DNA from 4 places in the Thalassolituus sp. UBA6592 genome. Region 1 is predicted to be linked to each of the others. Evidence: predicted binding sites of a transcription regulator. Region 1 holds the regulator's gene; each other region holds the start of a gene.
The links. The regulator FNR, encoded in region 1, switches genes on or off when oxygen is low (the NO sensors DNR and NnrR bind a similar motif). The targets are predictions, from matches to a motif close to TTGATNTANATCAA.
Positions count from the first base shown of each region.

Region 2: the regulator FNR is predicted to act here: its motif matches at 1,747-1,760, upstream of clpB (ATP-dependent chaperone ClpB).
Region 3: the regulator FNR is predicted to act here: its motif matches at 2,353-2,366, upstream of B2Z72_RS17325 (TraR/DksA family transcriptional regulator).
Region 4: the regulator FNR is predicted to act here: its motif matches at 2,450-2,463, upstream of B2Z72_RS18700 (bacteriohemerythrin).

Region 1 covers NZ_DJIO01000038.1:22,086-25,673, forward strand. The annotation lists gene B2Z72_RS03360 (sulfite exporter TauE/SafE family protein) at 1-416, shown strand, start outside; gene fnr (fumarate/nitrate reduction transcriptional regulator Fnr) at 515-1,282, shown strand; gene B2Z72_RS03370 (hypothetical protein) at 1,484-1,981, shown strand; gene B2Z72_RS03375 (methyl-accepting chemotaxis protein) at 2,111-3,588, opposite strand, start outside.
Region 2 covers NZ_DJIO01000184.1:505-4,092, reverse strand. The annotation lists gene clpB (ATP-dependent chaperone ClpB) at 1-1,617, opposite strand, end outside; gene B2Z72_RS18375 (DMT family transporter) at 1,931-2,794, shown strand; gene B2Z72_RS18370 (LysR family transcriptional regulator) at 3,081-3,588, shown strand, end outside.
Region 3 covers NZ_DJIO01000170.1:18,677-22,264, forward strand. The annotation lists gene B2Z72_RS17310 (Tll0287-like domain-containing protein) at 1-372, shown strand, start outside; gene B2Z72_RS17315 (OsmC family protein) at 394-831, shown strand; gene B2Z72_RS17320 (ion channel) at 964-1,806, shown strand; gene B2Z72_RS17325 (TraR/DksA family transcriptional regulator) at 1,894-2,229, opposite strand; gene B2Z72_RS17330 (HD domain-containing protein) at 2,514-3,588, shown strand, end outside.
Region 4 covers NZ_DJIO01000187.1:13,910-17,497, reverse strand. The annotation lists gene B2Z72_RS18715 (methyl-accepting chemotaxis protein) at 1-708, opposite strand, end outside; gene B2Z72_RS18710 (NYN domain-containing protein) at 942-1,415, opposite strand; gene B2Z72_RS18705 (Tim44 domain-containing protein) at 1,494-2,327, opposite strand; gene B2Z72_RS18700 (bacteriohemerythrin) at 2,523-2,987, shown strand; gene B2Z72_RS18695 (bacteriohemerythrin) at 3,487-3,588, shown strand, end outside.

The DNA of each region.
Region 1 (3,588 bases):
TCGCAGCCATTATGCTGATTCTGATGGGTCTCTATGTGGCCCGCTGGTCGATGCTGCTCACCCGTTTTGAACAGGTGGGTAACCTGTTATGGAAACGTCTGCAGCCGCTGACTGTGCGCTTTATGCAATCGGAAAAAAGCAGCGATCAGCTGTTACTGGGGATGCTCTGGGGCTGGCTTCCGTGCGGTCTCGTCTATAGCACACTGAGCTGGGTAGCCGCCAATGGTGACCCTTTGATGGGGCCATTATCCATGCTGGCATTTGGCGCCGGTACCCTGCCTGCACTGTTCGCTACAACACTGGCCGGCAGCATGATCAGTGGTCTTTCAGCTAACACCCATGTGCGCCGTTTTGCTGGCCTTATGCTGATCGTTTACGGCCTGTGGACCGGCTGGAGCGTGTGGTTTCAGCACTGACAGAGCCCTTGACAGATTTGTCTATGAGGCAGAATATGAGCCCCACTTTTAGTCTTTGTAATCCTTATTGACAGTAAGGTCATTAACGGGAACTTGCTATGAAACCGACGACAGCCGCTCATGCACCACTACGGGGCACCCAGCCACACTGCCAGACCTGCTCACTGAATGCACTTTGCCTGCCTCTGTCTCTGAATGATTCCGATATGGAGCGTCTGGACGACATCATCCGTCGTGGACGCCCTATTCAGAAAGGTCAGTTGTTGTTCCAGCAGGGTGAAGACTTCCAATCCGTATTTGCTGTACGCACCGGCGCGCTGAAAACCTACACGCTGGCCAGCAATGGCGAAGAGCAGATCACAGGGTTTCACCTGGCGTCTGAACTGGTTGGTCTGGCCGGCTATGACAATGGCAACTACCCGCTGACCGCTAAAGCACTGGAAACCACCACGGTGTGTGAAATTCCGCTGACTCAGCTGGAAAGCCTGGCTGACGATCTGCCGGATCTGCGCAAACAGCTGATGCGTACCATGGGTACTGAAATCCGTCATGACCAGAACATGATGCTGCTGCTGAGTAAGAAAAATGCGGAAGAGCGCGTAGCATCCTTCCTGCTGGATATTTCTCTGCGCTATCAGCGCCGTGGTTTCTCTGCGACTCAGTTCCGTCTGCCGATGTCCCGCGTTGATATCAGTAATTATCTCGGCCTGGCGGTGGAAACGATCAGTCGTGTGTTTACCCGCTTCCAGAAGAACGGCCTGATTGAAACTCAGGGTAAAGAAGTCATTCTGCAGGATCCCGATACTCTGTATGAACTGGCAGGCCTGAACGAAACTCAGGAATGTGAATTTAAAGAAGACGAATAATTCGCTTCTTCTCCATAAGAACCGGTCTCTGACCGGTTTTTTTATGTCTGTAAACTGGTATGGGAAATGCAACTTCCCGAAGACAGAGCAAAAAATGACGCCAGTGCCCTGATCCATTGGTAGAAAAGCGACACAAGGCGGTTTTTCTGTTCTAAGCTGTCAGTAATATGACCTGTTGGCCCTTTTGGCCCAGGGGAGGAAATGATGGGAATATGTGCAAAAGAGCTGCTGCGCTGGGTTATTGAACCAACGCTGCAACGTATCGGTGTTTCGACACCCGGAGCAGCTCAGTTGCTGTTGGCCACCGCCGCTCAGGAATCAAAGCTGGGCGCTCACCTGCGCACTGACGGCCAGCGTGGACTGGGAATTTATCAGATTCAGGCGCTGACGCATCGCCACGTTTGGGATGATTATCTGGTACACAGTCCGGAACTGGCCAGTACGGTACGGGGATTGGCAAGCCAGCATGACTTTCTCAATCAGCCCCATGCAGAACTGACCACCAATCTGTCCTACGCCACTGCCATCGCCTGGTTTATTTACGCCCGCAACAAAGATTTCAAATTACCAAGCAATGCAACAGCAGAGGATTTTGCCCTGTGCTGGAAGCGTTTTTACCACCCGAAAAGCGATGTTTCGACCAAAGAGTTCTGTGAACGCTATCGCGAGCTTGCAGCCGATTGCGAAGAAGCCGCCTGAAAAATTGAAATACCCGAAAACCATATAAATAAAAACGGGCGGATGCACTGAAAGTGCCCGCCCGTTTTTCTGTCCGCTCTGACAGCCGCTGACCATTCACCGACTGTCAGCAGCCGCCCGGCAAAGGGATCAGCTTTTACCCATGGTCTTCATTTTTTCGACCACTTCCACATCAGAATCCATACGCTGCAGCGCTTCCATAACCGAGCTGATACTGGTGTGGTTTTCACGGATCTGCTGACCGGCGGAAATCGACGACGTTAACAGATTCTCCAGTTCCGAACTGAGAGTCCCGCTGCTTTCCAGAATCGCATTGAGGAAGTTTTCAGTTTCAGTAATGGCAAACTGAATGGCCGCGGTAGAGTCGGTAACACCGGTAATGGTTTTCTCGGTTTTATTGAGACTATCCTGGGTGGTATGCGACAGTTGACGCACTTCATCTGCCACCACAGCAAAACCACGACCCGCATCCCCTGCCCGCGCAGCTTCAATGGCAGCGTTAAGTGCCAACAGGTTGGTCTGCTCGGCAATCCCTGAGATCACACTGAGAATTTTCAGCACTTCCTCAGAGCTGTCTTTCAGCTTGTTGACCGTATCGTGCAACTGATGACGGTCTTTGGTCTGGTTTTCAATATCCGCAGAGAAGGTTCCAAACCGTGACTGAATATCTTTCAACACCGTACCGGTCTGATTTGCATAACCGGATACCTGATCGAAATTCATAATGATGTTTTGCAACATATTCCGGTATTCACCGAAGTAATCCATCAGGGTGTTCTGCAACTTCAGAATCAGTTCACTGCGCTTAATTTTAAGGCGCAGAAAGTATTCGCGGAAACCGGCATAGCGTATCGGGAAATTATCAGCATAAGCATCTGAGAAGGACGACATATCCGCTACACGGAAAAACGACACCGCGGTCAGCGTCTGATTCATGTGCAAACCAAGCAGTTCACCAAATGTTGAGAAGCCCGCTGTTGGCACATCTTTCAGACTGTCCAGTCCGTTCAGATTTTCAGCATTATTCAGGCGACGCAGAATGCAGTCGTTGGCGAGCAGCGCCAGCGGCTTAGCCGGTTTGCCTTTCATCATTTTCTGGTAGGCTTCAACCGTCGAATCAACGAAACCGGATGGCTCAGCGAGAATAAGCTCATCACCGAAATCCAGGTCGCAGAAGAAATTAATGCTCTTTTCGTCTACATTAATGGCCGCGATCGAACGGATAAACAATTCGCCATCAACATCCACAGCAAATGATTTCTTACCCAGTTTTTCCTGCAATTTATCCGCTGTACAATGCAGCTCGTCGCACAAGGCTTCAACGATCGGCACAATGCGGAAGTCCGCTTTGCGGATTACCGAACGCACTGTGCGGGTGTTCACATCGGCATCGGCGACGATGAAGGACGTATTGGTTCGCTTAAAGTTATGCGATTTCATGATGCCGTAACGGATATCCGGCTGCAGCTTAAGAAAAACCACAACGGCTTTATTTTCCACCACACCCTGGCCACCATCCACCAACGCCTGTTTAAAATCCAGCTTGCCGCCGGCGGAACCACCGATGAAATAACAGGGAAACTGACCACTGGCGTAGAGCGCCTGCA
Region 2 (3,588 bases), on a different contig from region 1:
AATTTCATCTTCGGTCACTTTGTTACGCAGCAAGGTGAATTCCTGCGTGCCGGAAGTTTCCGCTTCATTAGCCGAGGCCAGCTGTTTTTCCAGTTCCGGAATACGGCCATACTGCAGCTCAGACATTTTCTGCAGATCACCGGCACGGCGTGCTGCTTCCAGTTCAAGCTTGGCCTGCTCCAGCTCTTCTTTCGATTTGCTGGCGCCTTCCAGTAAGGCTTTTTCTTTCTTCCACACTTCTTCAAGTTCAACGTAGGCGTGACCGGCTTTGTTAATCTCTTCATTGAGATCACTCAGACGTTTTTTCGCTGCTTCGTCTTTTTCTTTGCGCAGTGCTTCACGTTCAATTTTCAGCTGAATCAGACGACGTTCCAGCTTATCCATTTCCTGCGGTTTGGAATCGATTTCCATACGGATCACAGATGCCGCTTCGTCCACCAGGTCGATGGCTTTGTCCGGCAGGCGGCGATCGGTAATGTAGCGCTGAGACAATTTAGCCGCAGCGATAATCGCACTGTCAGTGATCTGCACGCCATGGTGTACTTCGTAGCGTTCTTTCAGACCACGCAGGATGGCGATGGAATCTTCCACGCTCGGTTCATCAACAATGACTTTCTGGAAACGACGTTCCAGCGCGGCGTCTTTCTCAATGAATTCGCGATACTCATCCAGTGTGGTTGCGCCCACACAGTGCAGTTCACCACGGGCCAGTGCCGGTTTCAGCATATTGCCGGCGTCCATCGCACCTTCGCCTTTACCTGCGCCCACCATGGTGTGCAGCTCATCGATAAACAGCACGATATTACCTTCGGCTTTGGACACGTCTTTCAGCACCGCTTTCAGACGCTCTTCAAATTCGCCGCGGTATTTGGCACCGGCCAGCAGAGAACCCATATCCAGCGACAGAATACGTTTGTTCTTCAGATTTTCCGGCACTTCACCATTGATAATACGCTGCGCCAGACCTTCCACCACGGCGGTTTTACCCACCCCAGGCGGTCCGATCAGCACCGGGTTATTTTTGGTACGGCGCTGCAGCACCTGAATGGTACGGCGGATTTCATCATCACGGCCGATCACCGGATCCAGTTTGCCTGCTTCTGCCCGTTCGGTCAGATCGATGCAGTATTTGTCCAGCGCCTGACGGCTGTCTTCGGCATTGGCGTCGTTCACGCTTTCACCACCACGCATATCTTCAATGGCTTTTTCCACATTTTCTTTATTCAGGCCAGACTCTTTCAGCGTTTTACCGGCTGCGCCCTTGTCTTCCAGCGCGACCAATAAAAACAATTCGCTGGAAACATACTGGTCACCGCGTTTCTGCGCTTCTTTGTCGGCCAGGTTCAGTAAACGGCCAAGTTCCGGTGCAATCTGAATATTGCCATCCGGGGAACTCACAGTAGGCAATTGCTGCAGCACGTCACGCAGCGAGCGCTCAAGCGCCCCCACATTGCCGCCACAGCGACGCACCACGTCTTTTACGCTGGAGCTGGTCTGCTCCATCAGGGCCAATAAAACGTGTACGGTATCAATCTGGTTATGATCCTGTCCCAGAGCCAGACTCTGACTCTCGGCCAGTGCGTTTTGCAGACTGGTTGTCAGCCGATCCATTCTCATAAATTTTCTCCTGTACTTCCTGCCGCCGCCCGGCTGCAGGTTAAATCTTGTCTGAAACCTTAGATATGTCCTTATTAGATTTGTTCAACCCCTTTTAAATAAAGTTTAGTAAATCTAATAATCCAGCCCATGATCTGCAGCAATAAACTGTTTTCAGCAACTGCTGACAAAACTGCGTATACTGGCGCCGCCTGCGGGACTCTATTGTGCTGCACTTCGCTTTCCGCATCAGGTTCAGGGCTCAGGCTCTGACTCCGCCGGTACCTCTTTCGCTACCGGTTATATAGTGGCTAACATTCCTATTTAAAGACGCATGACTGACGAAATACGACTCGGCGCCCTCTATCTTCTTCTGGGGGAGGCCCTGCTGGCCATTATGGGCGCCATCATCAAACATCTTTCCGATGATCTGAGCACAGACCAGATCGTCTTCTTCCGCAACGTCGCCGGCCTGATCGTGCTGCTGCCTCTGATCATGCGCACCGGCATCAGCGAACTGAAGACCAGCGTCTGGCACTGGCACCTGATGCGCGGCCTGGTTGGTGTCAGCGCTATGTACTGTTATTTCTGGGCTCTGGGTCACCTGCCGTTAACAGAAGCCTTTCTGGTAAAACTGTCGGCCCCGCTGTTTATGCCATTCCTCGCCTTATGGTGGCTGCGCGAACCGGCCGGCCGCTACAGCTGGCTGGCTTTGCTGATTGGCTTTGCCGGTGTGGTGGTGATCCTGCGTCCGGGCGGAGAGCATACTTTTACCCTGGCAGCGATTATCGGTCTGGCCGGCGCCGTACTGGCAGCACTGGCCAAAGTCACCATCCGCCGCATGTCAGTCACTGAATCCAGCCAGCGTATCGTCTTTTACTTCGCTCTGATCTCAGCGCTGGTGTCAGCTCCGGGCGCTGTTCTGTCGTGGCAGCCTATTCCGCCGCTCGCCTGGCTGTGGATTGCCGCGCTGGGCATCGTCGCCACCACCGGCCAGCTGGCACTGACCAAAGCCTATCGTATTGCGCCCACCGGCAAAGTCGGCGTCTATGTCTACAGTGCGGTGATTTATGGTGCGCTGATGGGCTGGTGGTTCTGGGGTGAGATTCCGGCCTGGACAACGGCGGCCGGAGCTGCACTGATCATCAGTGCCGGAGTCATCAATCTGAAAGGCGGCAAAAAAGCCAAAGCCGCCTGACAGCGGGCTGTACAGCAGTGCATTGCAGAACCGGTAGTGCCTCCCGTGCCCTCTGGCTTCAATCTGTAACCTGCAGCCAACGCCCTGTAACCTGCAGGCAACGCCGGAATTGTCCCAACTAAATACACAATCGGAGAACTATTGCATTAATTCCTGTCAGGCACAGGAATTTTCCCGATTCACCTATTAGATTTAAGTCTAATTTAGGTGCAACAGCGCTTATTATTTCCTTTGGTTTAAATATAATTGCCAAATAACCCTGATTAATCATCAAGAGTCATTAATTATGTCCCGCATCGACTCTCTGCAAACCTTTGTCGCCGTCGTCCGTTCGCGCAACTTCACTTCGGCCGCTGACGCTCTTGGCGTTACCCCGTCTGCCGTCAGTAAACAGATCAGCGGACTTGAGGAACGTCTTGGTGTTCGTCTGCTTAACCGTACAACCCGTTCGGTCAGCCCGACGGAAGCCGGTCAGATGTTCTATCAGCACAGCGAGAATATCCTGGAGTCCATTACCGAAGCCGAAAAGCTGGTAACCGACTTTGATGTGACGCCACGTGGCCGTCTGCGCATTACTGCGATGTCAAACTTCGGCCGTCGTGAGCTGGCGCGCATATTCACCGATTTCGCCCAGAAATATCCGGACATCAGCTTCGATCTGCATATTTCCGACCGCCCGCTGGATATCGTAAAAGAAGGCTATGACTTCGCTCTGCGTCTGGGCACGCTGGAAGACTCACGCCTGATCGCCAAACCGGTGGCTGAACAGAAGATTTCCATCGTTGCCTCCCGTG
Region 3 (3,588 bases), on a different contig from region 1:
TGTAATGTGCAGGCACCGGCCATTGCCAGTCAGCTCAGTCAGGGGGAATGGCAGGTGGGGCGCACGGCACTGAAAATCCGCAACCCCGGCAATGCACCGGATGAGTGGGAAACAGAAACGCTGAAATCCTTTGATGCGCGTATCAAAGCCGGCGAAAGCCCACAGATGATGGAAGCGACACTGCTGTCAGATAACGAATTCCGTTATATGAAAGCGATTCCCACCAAACCGCTGTGTGTTACCTGTCATGGTGCGGAATTAACTGAGCCAGTCAAAGCCCGTTTATCTGAACTGTATCCTGACGATGCAGCGACCGGATTCAACGTTGGTGAACTGCGCGGTGCATTTACTCTGACCAAAACACTGCAATAAACAGCAGGTAGCGGAGGCTGAATGTCTGAGCATATTATCCATGTGAACTGGGCGCGCGCAGGTGAGTTCTCCCATGAAGGGTTTGAACGTCGTCATGATATTGAATTCAAACCACAGCTGAGCGTTCCTGCTGGTGGTGCGGGCAATGATTTCGGTGCCGATCCGGAACAGTTGCTGGCCGCTGCGATGGCCAGTTGTCATATGCAGACCTTTCTCGCTCTGGCGGCGAAAAAGCGTCTGCAGGTGAAATCCTACCGTGATACAGCCAGCGCTGAAATTGCTCAGCGCGAAGACGGTAAATTCTGGGTGTCGGTCATTCGTCTGACACCGAAAGCTGTTTTCACGGGTGAAAAAATTCCTGATGAAGCGGCAATAAAAGCCATGCATGAAAAAGCGCATGATCATTGCTTTATCGCCAACTCAACCAGCAGTGAAGTGATCGTAGAACCACAGTTCTGAAATCTTCATCTGGTGCAATAACATTGCGGATAATCTGCCACAAAACCCATATTCTGGTTTAAGCTGGAATATGGGTTTTTTATATTCTGGTGTTGTCACCGCAGAATTACACAGCGTACGGGATGTCTGGCCATGATGGTGTCTATTTCCAGTGTTATTGGTTTATCCGGCGTGGATGTCCGGGAAAATGCCCGGGCGCGAATGGTCGGGCGTTATTTCGAATGGCCGATGATCGGTATTGCTTTGTGGATCATCTTTGAATGGTATCTTGAAGCGCAGGCGGATAAACCACTGCCGTTTGCTTACATCACTGACTGGTTTTTGTGGGCCTTTTTTCTGCTGGAAACCCTGATTCTCAGCGCCCTGGTTGATAATAAAAAACGCTACCTGATGACCAACTGGAGCAATCTGGTGATTGTGATCGCCGGTATGCCTCTGCTGTGGGAATACCTGCCTTATGCCGGCGGTTTGCGTACGCTGCGTCTGCTGGCGATGTTCACCATGCTGATGAATATGTCCGGCAGTTTTCAGAAAATTATGGGGAAAAATCACCTCGGCCCTACGCTGATGGTGAGCTTTATTATTATCGTGATGGCCGGCACTCTGATGGCGGTAATCGATCCGAATGTGGATACTCCGCTCGATGGAATCTGGTGGGCCTGGGTGACGGTGACGACGGTTGGCTACGGCGATATTGTGCCGGGATCCACCGCCGGGCGGTTATTCGGGTCTGTGCTGATTCTGATGGGGATTGGCTTGTTCGCCATGATGACTGCCAGTTTTTCTGCTTTTTTTATGCAACGTGAAGAAGAAGATCTTTTTGATAAAGAACGTCTTCATGCTCAGCAGCTGGAAAAAATGGAAGTGCGCATGGAGCAGCTGGAGAAGAAGCTGGATCGTTTACTGATTATGGCGCTGGAAGCTGAGCGGGCACAGCTGGAAAAAGGCCGTGACCCGGAAGCAGGGGAACGCTGATGATCTGAGTCAGCAGGCGCCGGACAGTAATGTCAGCCGCAGCTGATGACTGTCCGGTTGCCATAGCATGGCTTGTTCAACTTTGGATTACTGAGCTTGTGTTGAGGCGCACTTTACGCACAGGGTTGTGTAAGGCACTGCGGCCAGGCGTTCAGCGGCAATGTCTTCACCACAGGCACTGCATTCACCGTAAGTTCCTGCCTCAATACGCGCCAGCGCCGCTTTAATCTGGTTGATTTCATTCACCGATTCATCCGCAATGGCGCGCAGTACGTCATCGTTTTCGCGCGCGGTTGCCTGCTCAGCAAAGTCCGCCGGTACCGCTTCATCCTGATGGCTGGCATCCCGGGCAGTTTTATCCGCACGTGCTTCAAGAACGGCCTGTCGATCCATAAGTTGTTGTTTTATCTGGCTGATATCCATACATCACCTGTTTTTGTATTAAGGGGGGTCTTGCCTGTGCCTGAATGTCAGGTATAGCTGTAGTCAGGTTCAGGCTTACATTAAGGGCTACTTTCAGGCTATGCCTGTGACTGTAACCCCGCATTGATATGCGTCATACATAGAATTAAATGCTTTGGGCAAAGCTTCCACTGACGGCTCTGGCCTGTGGTATGTTTACTTGATTGACGCAAAAAAGGGTCTGCCAATTCTGCCGGCGTATTAAGTCTGGTGGTGGGGCAGCCCCTCAGAACCTGGAAACCGTTATGCATGAACCGCTAGAACTCAAAGATCCATACGCTGCATTGGGTCACTCCATGCAGTTTATTGAGCGGCTGGAACATCTGTACCGTGTGCTGCGTGAGCAATATGAGGGCATTCAACGTTTTGCTCTGGCGCTGTACAACAGTGATGATGATCAGTTATCGACGTTTATTTATGAGAGTGACTTTGCTTCCCCTCTGCTGGGTTACTCTGTGTGCCTGGGTGATGTGCCATCGCTGAAGCATATGGCCGATACTCATACCGTGCGTGTGGTTCCGGATATGCGTGTATTCCGCGGTGATGTTATGTCAGAGCATACTGAGGCGCTGCTCAGTCAGGGCTATCGTTCCAGCTTCAGTATGCCGCTGTACCACGATGGCCGGCTGATGGGTTTTCTGTTTCTGAATTCTACCCGCATGGAGTATTTCGATCCGGCGAAGCTGGCGTACTGCAACATATGGGGCCATCTGATTGGCCAGCAGCTGATCCGCGAGCAGGATGCTGTGGAAAAGATGCAGGGACTGGTGAGCTTTGCTACGGACGTCACCGGTCGCCGCTCCATTGAAACCGATTCGCATGTCCGGCGGATGGCAGCGTACGCGCGTATTATCGGGCGTGAGCTGCAGGCTCAATGGCAGCTGAGTGATGCATTTATTGAATACCTGACCTTATTTGCGCCGTTGCACGATATTGGCAAGGTCGCTATCTCTGACAGCATTCTGCATAAAAAAGGCGGGCTGACAGAGGCGGAATTTGAAGAAATGAAGCGCCATGTGACGGTGGGTCGCGACATGGTGGATCAGGCTATTTCTCATTTTGCTCTGGGCGATATGGAGCACAGCGAGATGCTGCGCAATATCGTCGAATATCACCACGAAAAACTGAATGGCAGTGGCTACCTTGGCTGTGAAAATGGCGAAGTACCACTGGAAGCGCGGATTATTGCTGTTGCCGATATTCTTGATGCTTTGTTAAGTAAGCGCAGCTACAAGGAAGCCTGGCCGTTTGATCGGGTACAGGAAGAAATGCAGCGCATGGCCTCATCCCATGAACTGGATCAGGCCTGCGTGGCAGCGG
Region 4 (3,588 bases), on a different contig from region 1:
AGCCGAAATAACCCGGTTGTTGCGGCTCAGCAGTAGCAGATCAACGCCATCCTCCCCGGTTAGTTGCTTAAGGTAGCCATCGAGGAACGTCAGAGAGCGGTCAACACCGGCAATGCCTTTGAATTTACCATCAATGACAATGGGGTAAACCTGTTCAATCAGCAGCATGCCGTCATATACGTAGGGCTCAGTAATCAGCCCGGTGGGTGTCCCTTCTTTCTGGTAGAGTTTGCGAACGCCGTCGTAGTAAAGGCTGGTCTCCATGTCCGCCAGAGGAGTGGCGAGAATTTTACTGCCATCACGGTACCAGTAAGGCAGAAAACGGCCGTTGTCGCTGTGAGAGTCTGCACGGTTGAGATTCTCGCTGTCCTGTCCGTCAGCGTTGGGCTCATAGCCGATATAGGTTCCGAGGAATTCAGGCTGGTTCTCCAGAACCTTGTGGGTAAAGCTCAGTGTTTGTTCGCGGTCGCCGAACATACCGGCGACCTGGGCTTCGGCCATGAGTTTGGCACTGTGCAAAGCCTGCTGATTACCCAGCTCGACCTGGCGGGCAGTGGCTTTGGTCTGGCTTTGAATGAGTTTTGCAGCAGATGCTTTTGCCTGCTGCGCACTTTCATAAATAGAAAAGCTGACCAATCCGAAAAATATAACAACGGATGGGAGTACCAGCTTAACCAGAATACGGTTTCTGAGGCTTGATGACAGCATTAGGGCTCCGGACTGAAAATCTCCCGGTATAACTACGTATACCGGGCAGGGGAATATCACGTAACAGTAATGTTAGTCCAGAATGCAGGGATTTCCAGAACGTCCGCACCAGAATTGATAGTGGTGTCATTAAAGGATATCCAGGGAAACGTTCTTGCGGAACAGAGCGAAGCCGGTCCTATACAGGTGCCGTTCCTTTGCAGGAATCGATCCCGGAGGTGTAGCTGGTGGCGTCAGTTGAGCAGCCAGTCCGCTGTGATTGGCGTATAGCCGTTGGCGGCATGGATGAGTGATTGCGCGGTCAGCTTTTCAACGCTGTAAACATGAACGGTTTTTCCTTTCTGGCGCAGGGCTTTAACCAGAATATCGAAGTCCCCGTCACCAGAGACCAGAATGATTTCATCCACTGAGTCACTTTCCTGCAGGGCATCTACGGTGATTCCGACATCCCAGTCACCCTTGGCGGAGCCATCTGCGCGTTGAATAAATGGTTTGAGTTTTACGGTAAATCCAATGGCACGCAGGATGTTCTGGAATTGGTTTTGTTTGCTGTCTCCGCGGTCGATCGCGTAGGCAAAAGCTTTGATGATTTCTCTGGTTGCTGATACTTCAGACCAGAAGCGGTTGTAGTCAAAATTGCGTTGAAAGGTTTGCCGGCAGGTGTAATAGACGTTCTGTACATCGACCAGAATCAGGGCTTTCTGCATCATGGCTACCTTACAGAGTATGTAACAGGGAAAAGAAAAAAGCCCTGCAAAGGCAGGGCTCCTGTCAGTAGCTGGCAGTTATTCGGCTTCGATACCAACGATCAACCAGGGTGCATCTTCTTTGCTCAGGTCGCGCTCGAGATGCCAGATATCAAAAATACCGTCTTCTGATTTTTCCAGTTCATCTTTGACACGGCCGCGGAACAGAATACTGATCTGGGCATGCTGATCATCATAATCACCGCGCACGATTTCTGCGCTCAGGTCCAGAACTTCGGTCTGTGGCGGTACCATCATACTCTGGCGCTGACGTGCCAGAGCGGCATACAGCTCCGGCGCCACGTATTCTGCAATAACAGACAGATCGCCTTTGTTCCAGGCTTCCTGAACCTCGCGGAAATGCTGCTCGGCTCCCTGGGCAAATGCTTCGCCGTCAAATCCCGGTGGGAAATTCATCGGTACGCTCTGATCGGCTGAGCCGCCGGAAGCGCTGGTAAAATCCTGCTGGCTGCTGTCATGGCCCGGATCGCCACCGGCCCATGCCTGTCTTTGCTGTGCATGACCCGGCGCTTTACGGCGCAGCAGTTTAAAAATGATAAACGCCAGAGCTGCCAGCAGCAGAATATCCATAAACTGAATACCTTCGAAGGCGCCACTGCCCAGCAGATATGCAAACAGCCCGCCGGCCAGTAAACCACCAAGCATGCCGCCCATCAGCCCGCGACGGCCATTGCTGGCTGTAGGGGAGGTGGTCTGTTTACTGCCGCTGGCATCCTGTGGCGAAGATTTCTTATAAGGTGTGGTGCTGAAGCTTTTGCCAAAGCCACCACTGCCGAATTTCTTCGCTTCTGCCGTATGAACCATGCCGGCCAGTAACATAATGCTGGTGATTATCGTAATCAGAGTTTTCATAAGTCCTGAAAATATCCACGTTTTAAAACAATGGAACAGATAATAAGAGAAATCGATCACAGGTGCGAACAGGAGTTGGTCAGGTTTCTTTACAAATGTTAAAAACCACACTAGGTGTGTGGTTGATCTGTATCAAAATAATGCTAACGCGCTTATCTAAAATACCCGAGTTTTTTTCACACTAGAGTTGTACTTATGGAAAAGATTATCTGGTCCCGGGATCTGGAATTAGGCATTGATATTATCGACGCCCAACATAAGAGAATCGTTGACTACATAAATGATATAAATGGAGCGATCATGTCAGGTGATCGTGAAAGTGTCTATTTGGTGATGGAGCAGTTACGTGACTACACCATGGATCACTTCGCTTTTGAAGAACAGCTTCTGGAACAATCGGGATATACATTATTAGATTCACATAAGCAGGTTCACCGTCGATTTGAAGCGAAAGTTGAAGCTATGGTGACGGAGTTGGGCAACGGTACAGACCCAATGGGGGTCGCCCGTCGAGCGAAAAACACGATGAAAGTATGGCTGATTCAGCACATTAAACATGAAGATCAGGATTATCTTCCGGTTGTTAAGAAAACGCTCAAGAAAAATCAAAACTGGATTAATTCGTCACTGAAGCGGATTTTTGGCAGTGCCACTGTCTGATTTAATGCCTTCAGTGATTTCACTGTTTTAATACTGATAAGTTTAATTTTATTGTTTGTGTGCCTGGTGTCTTTCTCAGATACATTTATTTCATTTATGTACGTTTGCAGCAATACTGCGCCCGGATATTACGTTGTCCGAAACAGTATTGCTGTATTGTTCATAATGTATGATTAATACAATAATATAATTTGAATACAGATATGGCAGTGACAAAAATTGTCATTATTTTATATTTATTGGCAGTCGTTTAATTATTATAAGCGGGAAGGCTGGTGGTATTTCTTAAGGGTAATTTATTGATAATTAAAGGATAATATCATTCTTAAGGATGTAGTGCCTGACAATTAAGGTAGGAATAATAAAATTCCTGAGTATTTTAATAGGGTTAATCTGTCAGGAATTACAATAATATTTTTGTAAATATGCTTTTTATTTTGGATTTTTTGACACACTATAAATTGGTGTCCAAATAGAATAATTAAGTCGGGTAGTAGCTATGGAAAGAATCGAGTGGACTGCAGATCTGAATTTAGGGATTGATGTTATCGACAGCCAGCACAGGAATATTGTGGATTACATTAATCAACTGACCGAGGCT